4 regions of the Pseudomonas sp. TE9122 genome follow, and region 1 is predicted to be linked to each of the others. Evidence: predicted binding sites of a transcription regulator. Region 1 holds the regulator's gene; each other region holds the start of a gene.
What was found. The regulator FliA, encoded in region 1, starts transcription of late flagellar genes. The targets are predictions, from matches to a motif close to CTAAAGTTTNNNNNNNNNNNGCCGNTAA.
Positions count from the first base shown of each region.

Region 2: a site for FliA is predicted at 1,620-1,647, ahead of ACZ9BE_RS12285 (methyl-accepting chemotaxis protein). Genes of this name have one in related genera too.
Region 3: a site for FliA is predicted at 2,245-2,272, ahead of ACZ9BE_RS11190 (methyl-accepting chemotaxis protein). Genes of this name have one in related genera too.
Region 4: a site for FliA is predicted at 2,163-2,190, ahead of ACZ9BE_RS26240 (methyl-accepting chemotaxis protein). Genes of this name have one in related genera too.

Region 1 is NZ_JBWBQI010000001.1:1,181,610-1,186,006, reverse strand. It holds gene ACZ9BE_RS05230 (chemotaxis protein CheA) at 1-428, opposite strand, end outside; gene ACZ9BE_RS05225 (protein phosphatase CheZ) at 482-1,270, opposite strand; gene ACZ9BE_RS05220 (chemotaxis response regulator CheY) at 1,289-1,660, opposite strand; gene fliA (RNA polymerase sigma factor FliA) at 1,828-2,568, opposite strand; gene fleN (flagellar synthesis regulator FleN) at 2,565-3,395, opposite strand; gene flhF (flagellar biosynthesis protein FlhF) at 3,512-4,397, opposite strand, start outside.
Region 2 is NZ_JBWBQI010000001.1:2,731,948-2,736,344, reverse strand. It holds gene ACZ9BE_RS12295 (sugar diacid recognition domain-containing protein) at 1-75, shown strand, start outside; gene ACZ9BE_RS12290 (glycerate kinase) at 314-1,453, shown strand; gene ACZ9BE_RS12285 (methyl-accepting chemotaxis protein) at 1,759-3,384, shown strand; gene ACZ9BE_RS12280 (pyridoxal phosphate-dependent aminotransferase) at 3,426-4,397, shown strand, end outside.
Region 3 is NZ_JBWBQI010000001.1:2,465,362-2,469,758, forward strand. It holds gene ACZ9BE_RS11190 (methyl-accepting chemotaxis protein) at 482-2,116, opposite strand; gene ACZ9BE_RS11195 (undecaprenyl-diphosphate phosphatase) at 2,421-3,251, shown strand; gene ACZ9BE_RS11200 (DUF1294 domain-containing protein) at 3,248-3,676, shown strand; gene ACZ9BE_RS11205 (MmcQ/YjbR family DNA-binding protein) at 3,843-4,202, opposite strand; gene ACZ9BE_RS11210 (LysR substrate-binding domain-containing protein) at 4,199-4,397, opposite strand, start outside.
Region 4 is NZ_JBWBQI010000001.1:5,812,242-5,816,638, forward strand. It holds gene ACZ9BE_RS26235 (DUF924 family protein) at 1-86, shown strand, start outside; gene ACZ9BE_RS26240 (methyl-accepting chemotaxis protein) at 194-2,086, opposite strand; gene ACZ9BE_RS26245 (hypothetical protein) at 2,370-2,624, shown strand; gene ACZ9BE_RS26250 (lipocalin family protein) at 2,654-3,223, shown strand; gene ACZ9BE_RS26255 (formimidoylglutamate deiminase) at 3,345-4,397, opposite strand, start outside.

The DNA of each region.
Region 1 (4,397 bases):
ATCTCGGCAACCGGCGAAGCCGGGGCTTCATCCGCCGATTGCGGTTCGGCCAGACGCGCCAGCGCGGCCAACAGTTCCGGCGTGGCAGCGGTGATCGGTGCACGCTCACGGACTTCACTGAACATGCTGTTCACCGCGTCCAGTGCTTCGAGCACAACGTCCATAAGTTCTGCATCAACGCGACGCTCACCCTTGCGCAGGATGTCGAAAACGTTTTCGGCGATGTGACAGCACTCCACCAGCTCATTGAGCTGAAGGAAGCCGGCGCCCCCTTTTACAGTGTGGAAACCGCGAAAAATTGCATTGAGCAGATCTGCATCATCCGGGCGGCTTTCCAGCTCGACCAGTTGTTCGGACAGTTGCTCAAGAATCTCGCCGGCCTCAACCAGGAAATCCTGAAGGATCTCTTCATCGGCGCCGAAGCTCATTAATGGGGTGCTCCTACAGGTCTAAAAACCCAAAAAACCCGAATTCCGAAACTCTAGAATCCAAGGCTGGATAACAAATCGTCCACATCGTCCTGACCGGACACAACGTCTTCTCGTTTATCGGCATGAATCTGCGGACCTTCACCCTGCGAGAGATGTTTTTGTGGATCTTTTTCAGCAAGCATTGCGGCGCGGTCATGTTCGATGCCCGCAAAGCGGTCGACCTGACTGGCCATGAGCACGAGTTTGAGCAGATTGCTTTCGACTTCGGTGACCAGTTGGGTCACACGCTTGATCACTTGACCTGTGAGGTCCTGGTAATCCTGAGCCAGCAGGATGTCGTTGAGGTTGCTCGACACCGCACGGTTGTCCGTGCTGCTGCGTGACAGAAAACCGTCGACCCGGCGCGCCAGTTCACGGAACTCTTCAGCCCCGACCTCGCGACGCATGAAGCGGCCCCAATCGGCGCTCAACGTCTGCGCTTCATCAGCCAGACTGTTGACCACCGGGGTGGCGCTTTCCACCAGATCCATGGTGCGGTTGGCCGCGGCTTCCGTCAGCTTGACCACATAGCCCAGGCGTTCGGTGGCGTCGGTGATTTGCGACACTTCCTCGGCCTGCGGCATGTGCGGATCGATCTGGAAATTGACGATCGCACTGTGCAGTTCACGTGTGAGCTTGCCCACTTCCTGATACAGGCCGCGGTCACGGGTCTGATTGAGCTCATGGATCAGTTGCACCGCGTCGCCGAACTTGCCTTTTTCAAGGCTCTCGACCAGTTCGACCGCGTGTTTTTTCAGGGTCGATTCGAAATCGCCCTGTGATGATTCGTTATGCTCCATAGCTCCCCCGCGCATTCATCAGCCGATGCGTTCGAAAATCTTCTCGATTTTGTCTTTCAACGCTTGAGCCGTGAAAGGTTTGACTACGTAACCGTTCACACCGGCCTGAGCGGCCTCGATGATCTGCTCGCGCTTGGCTTCAGCAGTCACCATCAACACCGGGAGGTGCTTGAGTTTTTCATCGGCGCGCACGTGACGCAGCAGGTCGATACCGGTCATGCCCGGCATGTTCCAGTCCGTTACCAGAAAGTCGATGCTGCCGCTGTTGAGCACCGGAATGGCAGTGGTGCCATCGTCGGCCTCGACGGTGTTGGTGAACCCAAGATCGCGCAGCAGGTTCTTGATGATCCGCCGCATCGTTGAGAAGTCATCAACGATGAGGATTTTCATGTCTTTGTTCAATTCGACCTCCAAGCAGTCTTAAACGCGCCCAGCACCTGGACGCGCCACTTCAATCAATCGGCGCAGCACTTAAAGTTTGTCTGGAGCACAACGGATCGAGACCGGCGCCGTTCATCACCGCACCAGCCTCGTTTCGCAGTGTCCCCACACTGCCTTCAGCGCGCTCGCCACTCCCCCAAACGCCCCCGCAGACGGGCCGCGCACTGGCTGTGTAACTGGCTGACCCGCGATTCACTGACGCCAAGGACTTCACCGATTTCCTTGAGGTTCAGCTCTTCGTCGTAGTACAGCGCCAACACCAGTCGCTCACGCTCCGGCAAATTGGCAATCGCGTCCGCCAGCGCCGCCTGGAAGCGTTCATCTTCCAGATCGCGTGACGGCTCCATATGAGCACTCGCGCCATCCTCGTGCAGCCCTTCGTGTTCGCCGTCCTGCAACAGGTCGTCGAAACTGAACAGGCGACTGCCCAAGGTGTCATTCAGAATCCCGTAGTAATCGTCGAGACTCAATTGGAGTTCGGCCGCAACCTCGTGATCTTTAGCGTCACGGCCGGTTTTAGCTTCAATCGAGCGAATCGCGTCGCTGACCATCCTGGTATTACGGTGAACCGAGCGTGGTGCCCAATCCCCTTTGCGCACTTCATCGAGCATCGCGCCGCGGATTCGAATGCCCGCGTACGTTTCGAAACTGGCGCCTTTGCTGGCGTCGTATTTGGTCGAGACTTCCAGCAAACCGATCATCCCGGCCTGGATCAGGTCTTCGACCTGCACGCTGGCCGGCAGGCGCGCCAGCAAGTGATAGGCAATGCGCTTGACCAGTGGCGCGTAACGCTCGATCAATTCGTATTGCGCGTCACGCGCCGACTTTTTGTAAAGATTCATGCCACTGGCGGTCATATCACAGGCCCTGCGGTTTGCTGCACGAGACGCTCGACGAAAAATTCCAGATGCCCGCGCGGGTTGGCGGGCAGCGGCCAGGTATCGACCTTCTGGGCGATGGCTTTGAAGGCCAGTGCGCACTTGGAACGGGGAAAGGCTTCGTAGACGGCGCGCTGCTTCTGCACTGCCTTGCGCACGCTTTCGTCGTATGGCACGGCGCCGACGTATTGTAGGGCGACGTCGAGGAAGCGATCCGTGACCTTGGTCAACTTGGCGAACAGGTTGCGCCCTTCCTGCGGGCTCTGCGCCATGTTGGCCAGCACGCGGAAGCGGTTCATGCCGTAATCGCGGTTGAGCAACTTGATCAGCGCGTAAGCATCGGTGATCGAAGTCGGCTCGTCGCAGACCACCAGCAACACTTCCTGGGCGGCGCGTACGAAACTGACTACCGAGTCACCAATACCCGCAGCGGTGTCGATCACCAGCACGTCGAGATTGTCGCCGATGTCGCTGAACGCCTGGATCAGGCCGGCGTGTTGCGCCGGGCTCAAGTGCACCATGCTCTGCGTGCCGGAGGCCGCCGGCACGATGCGAATCCCGCCCGGGCCTTGCAACAGCACGTCGCGCAGTTCGCAACGGCCTTCGATAACGTCGGCCAGTGTGCGCTTGGGTGTCAGCCCCAGCAGAACGTCGACGTTCGCCAGGCCCAGGTCGGCGTCCAGCAGCATGACCCGACGGCCAAGCTCTGCCAGCGCCAGCGACAAGTTCACTGACACGTTAGTCTTGCCGACGCCACCTTTGCCGCCGGTCACCGCGATCACCTGTACGGGATGCATGCTGCCCATGTTATTTCTTTACCTTGTCTTGCATAGACGGAGGCCACATTACTGGCTGCGCGTTCCTGATCGGAACAATGCGTGGCAGACCATCGATGTAGGTACAAAAACTGTTCATGATTACCTCAGCCAACCTGCTTGGTCGGGCTGTGATAGATATCAGCGAACATGTCAGCCATGGCTTCTTCGCTGGGTTCTTCCTGCATTTGCACGCTGACGGCGCGGCTGACCAGTTGATGACGACGCGGCAGATGCAGATCATCCGGAATCCGTGGGCCATCGGTCAGATACGCGACCGGCAATTCATGACTGATCGCCAGGCTCAACACTTCGCCGAGACTGGCCGTTTCATCCAGTTTAGTCAGGATGCAGCCGGCCAGCCCGCAACGCTTGTAACTGTGATAAGCGGCGGTTAGAACCTGTTTCTGGCTGGTGGTTGCCAGGACCAGATAATTTTTTGAGCGAATGCCACGCCCGGCCAGGCTCTCAAGCTGCATGCGCAACGCCGGATCACTGGCTTGCAGGCCGGCAGTATCGATCAAAACCACGCGTTTGCGTAGCAGTGGATCCAATGCCTGCACCAGCGACTGACCCGGATCGACGTGCGTTACCGGCACGTTGAGGATGCGCCCGAGGGTTTTCAATTGTTCCTGCGCGCCGATGCGGAAGCTGTCCATGCTTACCAGTGCAACGTTCTGCGCGCCGTACTTGAGCACATAACGCGCGGCGAGCTTGGCCAGCGTGGTGGTCTTGCCCATGCCGGCGGGGCCGACCATGGCAATCACACCGCCCTCTTCCAGCGGCTCGACTTCCGGTACGGCAATCATCCGCGCCAGGTGCGCCAGCAGCATGCGCCAGGCCTGACGGGGTTCTTCGATATCGGTGATCATCGCCAACAGATCGCGCGACAGCGGGCCGGACAGGCCGATGCGCTGCAGACGGCGATACAGATTGGCCTGGGCCGGACGGCTGCCTTGCAGCTGATTCCAGGCCAGGGTGCCGAGCTGCACT
Region 2 (4,397 bases), 1.6 Mb from region 1:
CCGTTGAAGCTGGACGGGATGCTGGCGTTGTATCTTGGGGTGCAGCTGCTGCCGCAGACTGATCCATTGCCATGAGTTGTCCTTGAGGCCGCCATCGCTGGCAAGCCAGCTCCCACAGGTCAGAAGGCGTTCATAACTTCCATAGCCACCGCAGAACCCTGTGGGAGCTGGCTTGCCAGCGATGAGGCCGGTACGACCAACACATATCTTTTGTGGAAATGAACAATAAACGTCGACGCCACTTGTGCACCCGACTGGCGTCAACGCTCACGACCGCTGGCAGCATGAACGCCACTGCAACCGGAGAATTCCCATGAAAATCGTCATCGCCCCCGACTCGTTCAAGGACAGCCTGAGTGCCCAAGGCGTTGCCGAAGCCATTGCCCTCGGACTGGCCCAGGTCTGGCCGCAGGCGACGCTGATCAAATGCCCGATGGCCGATGGCGGCGAAGGTACGGTCGAGTCGATTCTCGCAGCCTGCGAAGGTGAGTTACGCCGCACCCGCGTGCGCGGTCCACTGGGCGCGCCGGTCGAAGCCGCATGGGGCTGGCTGCCGCACAACCACACCGCGATCATCGAAATGGCCGAGGCCAGCGGTCTGCAACTGGTCCCGCCGGGACAGCGCGATGCCTGCATCAGCAGCACGTTTGGCACAGGTGAATTGATTCGTGCAGCGCTGGATGCCGGCGCGCAACGGGTGATTCTGGCGATTGGCGGCAGCGCGACCAATGACGCCGGCGCCGGGGCGATGCAGGCGCTGGGGGTGAAGTTGCTGGATGCGCAGAATCAGTCGCTGGTGCCCGGCGGCCTCGCCTTGGCGCAACTGGCGCGACTGGATCTGAGTGGACTTGATCGACGTCTGGCCGATGTGCGTTTCGACATCGCCGCTGATGTCAACAATCCGCTCTGCGGCCCTCACGGCGCCTCGGCCATTTTCGGCCCGCAGAAAGGCGCATCGCCTGCGCAGGTTGAGCAGCTCGATCAGGCGCTGGGGCACTTCGCCGAGCTTTGCGCGCAAGCATTGGGCAGGGACGTGCGCGATGAACCGGGCAGCGGCGCGGCGGGTGGTCTGGGGTTTGCCGCCAAGGCTTTTCTCGGTGCGCAGTTTCAGGCGGGCGTCGAGGTGGTAGCGGAACTGGTCGGGCTCGCTGACGCGGTCAAGGGTGCGGATCTGGTGATTACCGGAGAAGGCCGCTTCGATGCGCAAACCCTTCGCGGCAAAACGCCGTTCGGTGTTGCGCGAGTTGCCAAACGACACGCTGTGCCGGTGATCGTGATTGCCGGGACCTTGGGCGAGGGCTATCAGGAGCTCTATCAACACGGCATCGACGCCGCTTTCGCCGTGACCAGCGGACCGATGACACTCGAACAAGCCTGCGCCGAAGCACCGCGCCTGCTGCGTGAACGCGCCACCGATATTGCTCGGGTCTGGCAACTCGCCGCCCAACGCTGATCGGCTTGCCTATGTAGGAGCTGTCGAGTGCAACGAGGCTGCGATCTTTTGACTTTTAAAAGCAGGATCAAAAGATCGCAGCCTCGTTGCACTCGACAGCTCCTACCAAGGGCAGCGGAGCAGTTTTTGATTGTTGCCACGTCCTGAAAAATATTTACCGCAGACCCGAAACCTTCCTCAAGCCTGGCCGATACAACGGTCAGGCGCACACAAAACCACAATTCAGTGCCGCCGGACTGTCGCCCGCTATGGGCCAGTGCTCACGGCATGGACGCTCGTAGTTTCTTTCTTTCGAGAGTCCGACCATGTCCCTGCGTAACCTGAATATCGCGCCACGTGCTTTCCTCGGTTTTGCCTTTATCGCCTTGTTGGTGATTGTCCTCGGCGTGTTCGCGGTCAGCCGCATGACGGTCATTCGTCAGGCGTCGGTCGACATGGACACCAACCAATTGCCAAGCGTGACCCACCTCAGCGTGGTCACGGAAAACGTCCTGCGCATGCGCATTCTCTCGTTCCGTGTGCTGGTCAATCGCGAACCGGCCAGCCTGCAAGAGGCAGAAACCCGCATCGCGGTGCTCGTCGACAAGGTGCGCAAAGCGCAGGCCAGCTACGCTGCGTTGCCGGCAGGCCCTGAAGAGCGCGCGGTCTTCCAGACGTTTTCGACGACGCTCGATAATTACCTGCAAGCGCAGAATCAGATGATTGAGCTGTCGCGCAAGGGCGATCTGGAAGCGATGCGCGCGTTGATCAACACGCGCATCAAGGAAGGCACCGATCAGATGGGCGAGCAGCTCAACAAGCTGATCGGCATGAATACCGCCGGGGCCAGAGCGGCGGCCATTAAGGCCGGTGAAAACTATGACAGCGCCATCACCGGGATCATCATCGTCGCCGTGATTGCGGCGCTGGCCACCGTGTTGCTCGCCTGGTTGCTGACCCGCAGCATCGTCACGCCGCTCAACCGCGCCGTGCTCGCTGCGCAAACCATTGCTGGCGGTGACCTCGGTAAAGCCATCGAAGTCGACGGCAAGGACGAACCGGCGCGCCTGCTCGAAGCCTTGGCCGCGATGCAGACCAACCTGCGCAAAACCATCGAGCAGATCGCCGGTTCCGCCACGCAACTGGGCGCCGCTGCCGAAGAACTCAGCGCGGTCACCGAAGAAGCGTCGCGCGGGTTGCAGCAGCAGAACAACGAAATCGAACAGGCCGCCACGGCCGTCAACGAGATGACCGCTGCGGTGGAAGAAGTGGCGCGCAATGCCGTTTCGACTTCCGAAGCTTCCAATCAGTCGACCCACGCCGCCCGCGAAGGTCGCGATCAAGTGGTGAAAACCGTCGACGCGATCCAGACCATGACCCACGACGTGCAGAACACCGCGCAGATGATCGAAGGCCTCGCCGCGCAGGGTCGTGACATCGGCAAGGTGCTGGACGTGATTCGGGCCATCGCCGAGCAGACCAACCTGCTCGCCCTCAACGCTGCCATCGAAGCGGCGCGTGCCGGCGAGGCTGGCCGTGGCTTTGCCGTGGTGGCTGACGAAGTGCGCGCCTTGGCCCATCGCACCGCGCAGTCGACCCAGGAAATCGAGAAAATGGTTGCCGGCATCCAGAACGGTACCGGTGAAGCGGTCTCCTCGATGCAGCAAAGCAACCAGCGTACCCAGTCCACTCTGGAAATGGCCCGCGCGGCTGGCGTGGCACTGGAGCAGATCACGCAATCGATTCACCAGATCAACGAACGCAACCTGGTCATCGCCAGTGCGTCGGAAGAGCAGGCGCAAGTCTCGCGCGAAGTCGATCGCAACCTGGTCAACATCCGCGACCTCGCCACGCAATCGGCCGCCGGCGCCAATCAGACCAGTGCCGCGACCCACGAACTGTCGCGACTGGCAGTGGATTTGAACGCCATGGTGGCGCGTTTCGTGATTTGAGATACGGTGAAGGCTGGAAACCGCGCTAACAGGAGACGTACATGCGCTATTCAGCCTTGACCCAACGAATCGCCGGGGAGGGTGCCGCTGCCTGGCAGATTCACGACCGAGCGCTGGAACTGCGCGCCGAGGGCGTTGATGTTTTGTTGTTGAGCGTCGGCGATCCGGATTTCGATACGCCGTTGCCGATCGTCCATGGCGCGATCGATAGCCTGTTGGCCGGCGATACCCATTACGCCGATGTGCGTGGGCGGTTTGAGCTGCGCAGGCTGATTGCCGAGCGTCATCGCCAGCGCAGTGGTCAACGGGTTGATCCTGATCAGGTGATTGTCCTGCCCGGCGCACAATGCGCGGTGTACTCGGTGGCGCAGTGCCTGCTCGATCCGGGCGATGAAGTGATCGTCGCCGAGCCGATGTACGTCACTTACGAAGGTGTGTTTGGCGCCTGCGGTGCCAAGGTGATTGCGGTGCCGGTGCGCCCGGAGAACGGTTTCCGTGTCGACCCGGCCGATGTTGCCGCGCGCATTACCCCGCGAACGCGCGCCATGCTGCTCAACAGTCCGAACAATCCCAGCGGCGCGAGTTTGCCCTTGCTGATCTGGCAGGAGCTGGCAGCGCTGTGCATTCGTCATGATCTGTGGCTGATCAGCGATGAGGTGTACAGCGAGCTGTTATATGAAGGCGAGCACATCAGCCCGGCGAGCCTGCCGGGCATGGCCGAGCGCACCGCAACGATCAACAGTCTGTCGAAATCCCATGCGATGACCGGTTGGCGTATCGGCTGGATGATCGGCCCGAAACCCTTGGCCGAGCATCTGGTGAATCTGTCGCTGAGCATGCTCTTCGGTCTGCCGGATTTTGTACAGAAGGCCGCGCAAGTGGCGCTGCAAAGTGATCTGCCGGAAGTCTCTCAGATGCGCGAGGAGTATCGCTTGCGCCGCGATCTGGTCTGCGAACGTTTGTACGGTTGCCCTGGGTTGCAGCCGATTTGCCCGGATGGCGGCATGTTCGTG
Region 3 (4,397 bases), 1.3 Mb from region 1:
GCCGACCTGGAATAACGCGTCGAACGCAGATCATGAAAAGCGCAGTGATCTGCGATCAAAAGCCCCTCACCCTAACCCTCTCCCGGAGGGAGAGGGAACTGACCGCGTTGTTTGGTCGAGGTACGCCGACCTGGAATATCGCGTCGAACGCAGATCATGAAAAGCGCAGTGATCTGCGATCAAAAGCCCCTCACCCTAACCCTCTCCCGGAGGGAGAGGGAACTGATCGCGTTGTTTGGTCGAGGTACGCCGACCTGGAATAACGCGTCGAACGCAGATGATGAAAAGCCCAGTGATCTGCGATCAAAAGCCCCTCACCCTAACCCTCTCCCGGAGGGAGAGGGAACTGACCGCGTTGTTTTGGTCGAGGTACGCCGACCTGGAATAACGCGTCGAACGCAGATCATGAAAAGCGCAGTGATCTGCTCCCTCTCCTCGGGGAGAGGGCTGGGGTGAGGGGTGGGCTCACCTCGGTGACCGGTCAGACCCGGAACTGGCGCAGCAACCCGTTGAGCTGTTCGCTCAGTTGCCCAAGCCGCAGGCTGGCTGCACTGGACTGCTCAGCCGCCAACGCGGTGCTATGGGAAAGCCCGGCCGCCTGGGTGACGTTCTGGTTGATGTCCTCAACCACCTGCGCCTGTTGCAGCGTAGCGCTGGCAATTGACGCATTGAGGCCGTTGAGATTACGCAACGCCTGGCCAATCGCATTAAGGCTCGCCCCGGCCAGTCCCGCCTGTTCAATGGTCAGTTGCGAGGCCTTGCTGCTGTCGCCGATCACCTTCACCGCAGCCTCCGAATGATTCTGCAAACGCTCGATCATCGACTGAATCTCGGCCGTCGATTTCTGCGTACGCTGGGCCAGCAAGCGCACCTCATCGGCCACCACGGCAAACCCGCGCCCCTGTTCTCCCGCGCGCGCCGCTTCAATCGCCGCGTTCAAGGCCAGCAGGTTGGTCTGTTCGGCAATCGAGCGAATCACCTCCAGCACGCTGCCAATCTGCGTACTCTCCGCCGCCAGGGTGCGGATCACTTCCACCGCTTGATCAATCGTGCCCGAGAGCTTGTCGATCTGTTGCAGGCTGCCGTCAATATTGATCTGCCCCTGTTGCGCCTGCGCTTCGGCATCGCGCATTTCTGCGGCGGCGTGTTCGGCGTTTTTCGCCACGTCCTGCACGCCGTAGGTGACTTCGTTGATCGCTGTGGCCACCAGTTCCATCTGCTGCGACTGCTGCTGGCTGCGCTGCTGCGCCTGCGAGGCATCGTTACCCAGCTCGCTGGAAGACTGGCCCAAAGCGCTGGCCGAGACCTGCAGATCACCAATCACTCGGCGCAGCTTGGCCGTGAATGCATTGAAATGATGGGCCAGTTCGGTGACTTCATCCTTGCCATGGGTATCGAGGCTGCGGGTCAGGTCGCTTTCGCCACTGGCGATGTTGGCCATCGCATTCACGGTTTCCTGCAATGGACGGACGATGCTGCGTGCGATCAGAATCACCAGCAGCGCCATGATCAGCGCAATCGCCAGACCGATGGCCGACGCCTTGATCATCTGCCCTTGGAATTCGGCTTGCACATCGTCGACGTACACGCCGGAGCCGATCACCCAGCCCCACGGCTCAAACAGCTTCACATAAGAAGTCTTGGCAACGGGATCAGTCGCTCCCGGCTTCGGCCAGCGATAATTGACCATGCCCGCGCCTTTGGCCTTGGCGATGGCGACCATTTCGTTGAACACCGCAAAGCCGTCCGGGTCGCGGATCGCCGAGAGGTTCTGGCCTTCAAGTTTGGGGTTGGTCGGGTGCATGACCATCACGGGCGTGAGGTCGTTGATCCAGAAGTAGTCGCTCTGGTCGTAGCGCAGGCCACGGATCGCGGTCAGCGCCTGCTTTTGCGCGGCATCCCTGGTCAGGGTGCCAGCGGTCTCAAGACCTTGATAATAGGTGAGCAGGCCACTGGCGGTCTGCACCACGTGCTGGGTTTTCTGCGCCTTGGCGTGGTAGAGGTCGTCATGGATCTGCTTGAGCATCAGCACGCCCAAGGTCAGCAACATGACCACCGCCACGATCAAGATGAGCCACAAGCGTCGGCTGATCGACACACTGCGCAAGCTGTTCATAACGCTGTCACTCCGGATTCTTGTTCTTGTAATAAACGATCGCCAGCATCCAGCCACCGCTGTGGGCTCGCGATTGCGCGACTTGAGCCGCCTAACGCGGGGAGCGCTATTAAGGCTTGTCTGTTAGGATTTCGGCCCCGCGCGCGAAAACCTGAATCCGGTTTTGATATTTCACGGAATTTTTACCGTTTCGTGTGGATCCTGTGCGCGCGCAATCGCTACAGCTTTTACCGGCTACGCTGGACGCAGTGAACGAAAAAATACTATCGGGGCATGCCCGCGTGCATCGCTCTTTGGGGGATTGATGGATCTTTGGACCGCCTTGCAGGCACTGATTCTAGGAGTTGTAGAAGGGCTGACGGAGTTTTTGCCCATTTCGAGCACCGGACACCAGATCATCGTCGCCGATTTGCTGAACTTCGGCGGCGAACGGGCCATGGCGTTCAACATCATCATTCAGCTCGGCGCGATCCTCGCGGTGGTCTGGGAGTTTCGCCGCAAGATCCTCGACGTGGTGATCGGCCTGCCGACCCAGCCGAGCGCACGGCGTTTCACCGCCAACCTGCTGATCGCCTTCCTGCCGGCCGTAGTGCTCGGCGTAATTTTTGCCGATCTGATCCACGAATATCTGTTCAACCCGATCACCGTGGCGGCGGCGCTGGTCATCGGCGGGATCATCATGTTGTGGGCCGAACAGCGCCAGCATGAAGTCCACGCCGAAACCGTCGACGAGATTCGCTGGACCGACGCGTTGAAAATCGGCTTCGCGCAATGCCTGGCGATGATTCCAGGCACCTCGCGTTCCGGCTCGACGATCATTGGTGGCTTGCTTTTCGGCCTGTCACGCAAGACGGCCACCGAGTTTTCTTTCTTCCTCGCCATGCCAACCATGGTCGGTGCGGCGGTGTATTCAGGTTACAAATACCGCGACCTGTTCGTGCCGGCGGATTTCCCGGTGTTCGCCATTGGTTTTGTCACGGCGTTCATCTTCGCCATGATCGCTGTACGCGGCCTGCTCAAGTTCATTGGCAGCCACAGCTACGCAGCGTTTGCCTGGTACCGGATTGCGTTCGGCCTGTTCATTCTGGCGACCTGGCAGTTCGGCTGGGTGGATTGGTCGGCAGCGAAGGCATGAATGATCCGCGCACGCGCCGCCCTGAGGGACGACCTACAGGCGGCCGCGTTCAGCATCTGAAATTGAAGCTTGTGGTGTTGCTGATCGTCTGCGCGCTGCCGCTGTTCGGCTCGCTGTCGATGTGGCTCAGCGGCATCTCGCGGGTGCCGTTGGCGGCGTACGGGATTGTCAGTGTGCTGGCGTTCTTTCTGTACTGGGCCGACAAACGCAAAGCCCGCGCCGATGCCTGGCGCACCCCGGAAAATATCCTGCATGCGGTCGAACTGGCGGGCGGCTGGCCGGGAGCGTTGATTGCGCAGCAGGTGTTTCGGCACAAAACGCGCAAGGTGTCGTTTCAGATTCTGTTCTGGGCGATCGTGTTGCTGCATCAGGTGTTCTGGATTGACCAGATTTTCCTCGGTTCAAACCTGTTGTCTTTGATCTAAAGAACACACTTACCCCTGTAGGAGCTGCCGAAGGCTGCGATCTTTTGGGACGCAGAGCGTCCCCGGCTGCATTCCCACGCAGAGCGTGGGAACGATCAATCCTCGCTGATGAGTCGCCTGACAAACCGCCTTCGCGAGCAGGCTCGCTCCCACAGGATTTGCGTGCTTACAAAAGCAGGCCGATTTGAGTCTTCTTAGGCAACTTGCCCACCACCAGTTGATGCGATCGCTGCAACAAACCCTGCAATTCCTCGGCACCCAGCGGGTAGGGCGGGTGCATGATGATCCACTGCGCCCGCGCCAGATACGGCGCCGGATGAATCCCCGGGCGGTCGCAATGGCCGAGAAACAGATCCTTGTCGACCTTGAACGCCAGCGAATCCCCACGTAATCCCTGCAACGCAAACATCTTGTTGCCGGCAATCGAGAACACCCGCACGCCGCCCCATTTGTAATCTTCCCGCGCGCCGGGCAGGGCCAGGCAAAACGCCGCAACTTCGGCTTCGCTCATTCTTCCCTGTTTCATAGAAATCGATCCCCGCAGGCATTGAACGATTCGACCAGGTGATCAATCCATGCGCGCACCGCTGGCATTACCCCGCGCCGGTGCGGATAGACCGCTTGCAGCCAGCCGCCAGGCAATGACCATTGCGGTAGCACTTGCACCAGCGTGCCGTTACGCAATTCGGTTTCGCAGAACATCATCGGCAGCACAGTAAAG
Region 4 (4,397 bases), 4.6 Mb from region 1:
GGTTTCCGCATCGCAATGCGGTGTTGGGGCGGGAGTCTACGGCTGAGGAATTGGAGTTTCTGTCCAGGCCCGGCTCAAGATTCTGAATCTTCAGTGCGGCTTATGCCGCTTTCGCGAGCAGGCTCGCTCCCACAATTGAAATGCATTCCACTGTGGGAGCGAGCCTGCTCGCGAAGAGGCCTGAGGCTGCAGCTTAGATCCTGAAGCTGCCGACCAGATGCTTCAACCGCGCCGCCTGCTGCTCAAGGTCCGAACACGCGCGCAACGTCGCCTGCAAGTTTTCCACGCCTTCCTGATTCAGCGTGTTGATCTCGTTGATATCAACGTTGATCGACTCGACCACAGCAGTCTGCTCTTCAGTCGCGGTGGCCACCGACTGGTTCATGCCGTCGATTTCGCCGATGCGCTGGGTCACGCTGCCCAGACGCTCGCCGGCCTGGTTGGCGATGCCGACGCTGCTTTCGCTCTCGCGCTGGCTCTCGGTCATGATGGTTACCGCCTGGCGTGCGCCGACCTGCAGCTCTTCGATCATCTTCTGCACTTGCTGCGCCGAATCCTGGGTGCGGTGCGCGAGGTTGCGCACCTCGTCGGCGACCACGGCGAAACCGCGTCCGGCCTCACCGGCACGCGCGGCTTCAATGGCGGCGTTGAGTGCGAGCAGGTTGGTCTGCTGGGAAATGCTGGTGATCACTTCGAGAATCTGGCCGATGTTCACCGTGTTGCTGTTCAGCGTTTCGATATTGCCGCAGGAATCGCTGATCTTCGCCGACAGTTGTTGCATGGCGTGGATGGTTTTATCCACCACCTGCTGGCCGTCGACCGCGAGGCTGCGCGCATCGCTGGAATGCTGCGAGGCGAGGGCGGCGTTCTGGGCGATTTCCTGAGCGGCGGCGCCGAGCTGATTGATCGCGGCGGCGACGCTGTTGGTGCGGCTGGCCTGCTGGTCGGAGTTGTACATCGACGAGTTCGAGGCAGCGACCACACGCAGGGCGACTTCGTTGACCTGGCCGGTGGCCGAGGACACTTCGCGGATCGACGTATGAATGCGTTCGACGAAGCGGTTGAACGACGTACCCAATGCGCCGAATTCATCGTTGCCGTGAATCACCAGACGCTTGGTCAGATCGCCTTCGCCTTCAGCGATGTCATGCATCGCACGGCCCATGGTCAGCAGCGGTTGCATCAGCACGCGAATCAGCATGCCGAGCAGGCCGATGATGATCAGCACGGCGATGACCATGGCGATCAGTGCCGAGGTGCGGAATTCGCTGAGCATCGAGAACGCGGTGTCTTTGTCGAGCACCAGCGCCACGTACCAGTCAGCCGACGGCACGCCGTTGACGTGGGTGAAGGAAATCAACTGGGTCTTGCCGTCGAACTCGACTTCTTTCAGGCCCGGGCTGACTTTGGGCGCACCGTTCGGATAAGCCTCGGCCAGTGTTTTGAGCACCAGCTTGCTGTCCGGGTGAATCAGGATTTTCCCTTCGGCGCTGACAATGAATGCATGACCGTGGCCGCCGAAGTTCAGCGAGTTGATGATCGCGCTGACGCTGGTCAGATCGATGTCGGCACCGGCCACGCCGAGCATTTGGCCCTGACGCTGCACCGGGGTGGCGACGGTGATCACCAGTTTGCCCGACGAAGCGGCTATGTACGGTTCGGTGACGATGGTCTGCTGCGCGCTGTTGGCCGCTTTGTACCAGCCGCGCGCGCGTGGATCGTAGTCCGGCGCACGGTTGCCGGCCGGCACCGAGAACATCACGCCGTCGGCACCGCCAAAATAGCTGAGCTGGAAATTGCCGGTGTAGGCGGGCAGGTCGATGATGCGCTTGAGGCTGGCGGGCGCGTTGCCGTCGACGGCGACTTGCTGCGACAGCGATTGCAGCAGTTGAATGCGACTTTCCAGCCAGGTCTGGATGTTGCTGGTGGTCAGGCTACCCAGTTCCTGCATGGTCGCTTCGGTGCTGCTGCTCAAGGCCTGACGTTGGCGATAGTCGTTGAAGAAGATGAAACAGGCGAACGCAACGGCCACCACAAGGGCAGCAGCCAGCAAAATCTTGTGGCTGAATTTCATGTTTCTGGTCATCGAATGAACTACCGCGAAGGGGCTGGTCAGGAAAGGGCGGCAATTTGCCATATTCGGCAGCGTTGCGCTGCTCTTATTTTCGACCGCGCCGCGCCAAAGATTAGGCGCTTGTGGGGAAAGTCGACGAAATGCTCGACGGCTTCACAAAGTTTTTGATTTACCGACAAAAGCCGGACGGGCGGGCTGATAAATAGGCGTTCGGTCACGGAACCAGATGACACTTTTCTCTTCTAAGCTTCTGGTTGGCACCATGCCATCCCCCCCTCGTTCCAGGAGTTTCACCATGTCGCTGCGATCTATCGCCCTGCTGTCGTTTTGCGTGCTGTTGGCCGCATGCAGCAAGGTCAATCAGGAAAACTACTCCAAGCTCTCGGCCGGCATGGCCAAGTCCGAAGTGGAAACCCTCCTCGGCAAGCCCACCGATTGCTCGGGCGCGCTCGGTATGTCCAGCTGCACCTGGGGCGACAAGAACAGCTTTATCAGCGTGCAATACGCCGGTGACAAAGTGCTGATGTTTTCCGGCCAAGGCCTGAAGTAAACCGGGGCTTCGCGCCCACGGAGAAAAAAATGAAGCGGTTATTGCTGATCCTTTTTGCTGGCCTGGTACTGGCTGGCTGCGCCACTTCCGGCGTCGACCCGTTGGCGCCCAAGACCGTCAACAGCGTCAATCTCAAGCGTTATCAGGGCACCTGGTATGAACTGGCACGCTTGCCGATGTACTTCCAGCGCCACTGCGCGCAATCCGAAGCCCATTACACCCTCAAGCCTGACGGTAATGTCGGCGTGCTCAACCGTTGCCTGACCCCGGAGTGGCAGTGGGAAGAAGCCAAGGGCACGGCTTATCCACAAGTGCCGGGCAAGACCGACAAGCTCTGGGTCGAATTCGATAACTGGTTCTCGCGTCTGGTGCCGGGTGTGGCGAAGGGCGAGTACTGGGTGTTGTATGTCAGCGACGATTACAAGACCGCCATCGTCGGCGATCCGAGTCGCAAGTACTTGTGGCTGCTGTCACGCACACCGACCGTCAACGGTGTAGTGCGTGAAGAATTGCTGAGCAAGGCGCGTCAACAGGGTTACGACACCACACGCCTGATCTGGCGCGCGTCGGATCGGCAGATGGCCAAGACGTCTAATTAAGCCGCTATACAAATCAAATGTGGGAGCGAGCCTGCTCGCGGAGAGGGTGTATCAGTCGACATGAATATTGACTGATACACCGCGTTCGCGAGCAGGCTCGCTCCCACAGTTTGGTTTTGGGTCAGCCCAAGAGATCGCGCAGGACCTGGGTGAAGGCTCGGGCGCTTTCCTCTTCGCCAGCATGCCGGCCATCACGCACCACCCATTGACCATTGACCAGCACATCGCGCACTTGGCGATCGCCGCCGGCGAACAACCAGCGATTGAGAATGCCGTCGCCATTGGCAGTCGCCAGATACGGATCGTTGCCATCGAGCACAATCCAGTCCGCGCGCTTGCCCACTTCCAGCGCGCCGATCGGCTGCCCCAGTGCCTGTGCACCGCCGTCCAGCGCCGCGTCATACAGGGTGCGACCGACCATCGGCTGCTGCGCGCCATACAAACGATTGCGCCGCTGATCGCGCAGACGCTGACCATATTCCAGCCAGCGCAACTCTTCCACCACGCTTAGCGATACATGGCTGTCGGAGCCAATGCCCATGCGCCCGCCCTGGGCAAGAAAGTCCACCGCCGGGAAAATCCCGTCACCCAGATTGGCTTCAGTGGTCAGACACAGCCCGGCGATCGCGCGACTGTTGGCCATCAGCGTGACTTCTTCCGGGTTGGCGTGGGTGGCGTGGACCAGACACCAGCGCTGATCGACTTCAGTATTTTCATACAGCCATTGCAACGGACGGCGACCGCTCCAGCTCAGGCAATCGTCGACTTCTTTCTGCTGCTCGGCGATGTGGATGTGCACCGGGCATTGTTTGTCACTGGCCGCCAACACTTCGCTGATCTGCTGCGGCGTCACCGCACGCAACGAGTGGAAACACAGGCCCAGCGATTGCGCCTTTTGCTGCGCCAGTAACGGCTGCAACCGCGCTTGCAGATTCAGATAGTTTTCAGTGCTGTTGATAAAGCGACGCTGGCCATCGTTGGGCGTCTGGCCACCGAAACCGGAATGACTGTAGAGCACTGGCAGCAGGGTCAGACCGATTCCGCTTTCGCTGGCGGCCTGACTGATGCGCAAGGCCAGCTCGGCCGGATCGGCGTACGGTTGGCCGTTGCTGTCGTGGTGCACGTAGTGAAATTCGGCGACCGAGGTGTAACCGGCCTTGAGCATTTCGATGTA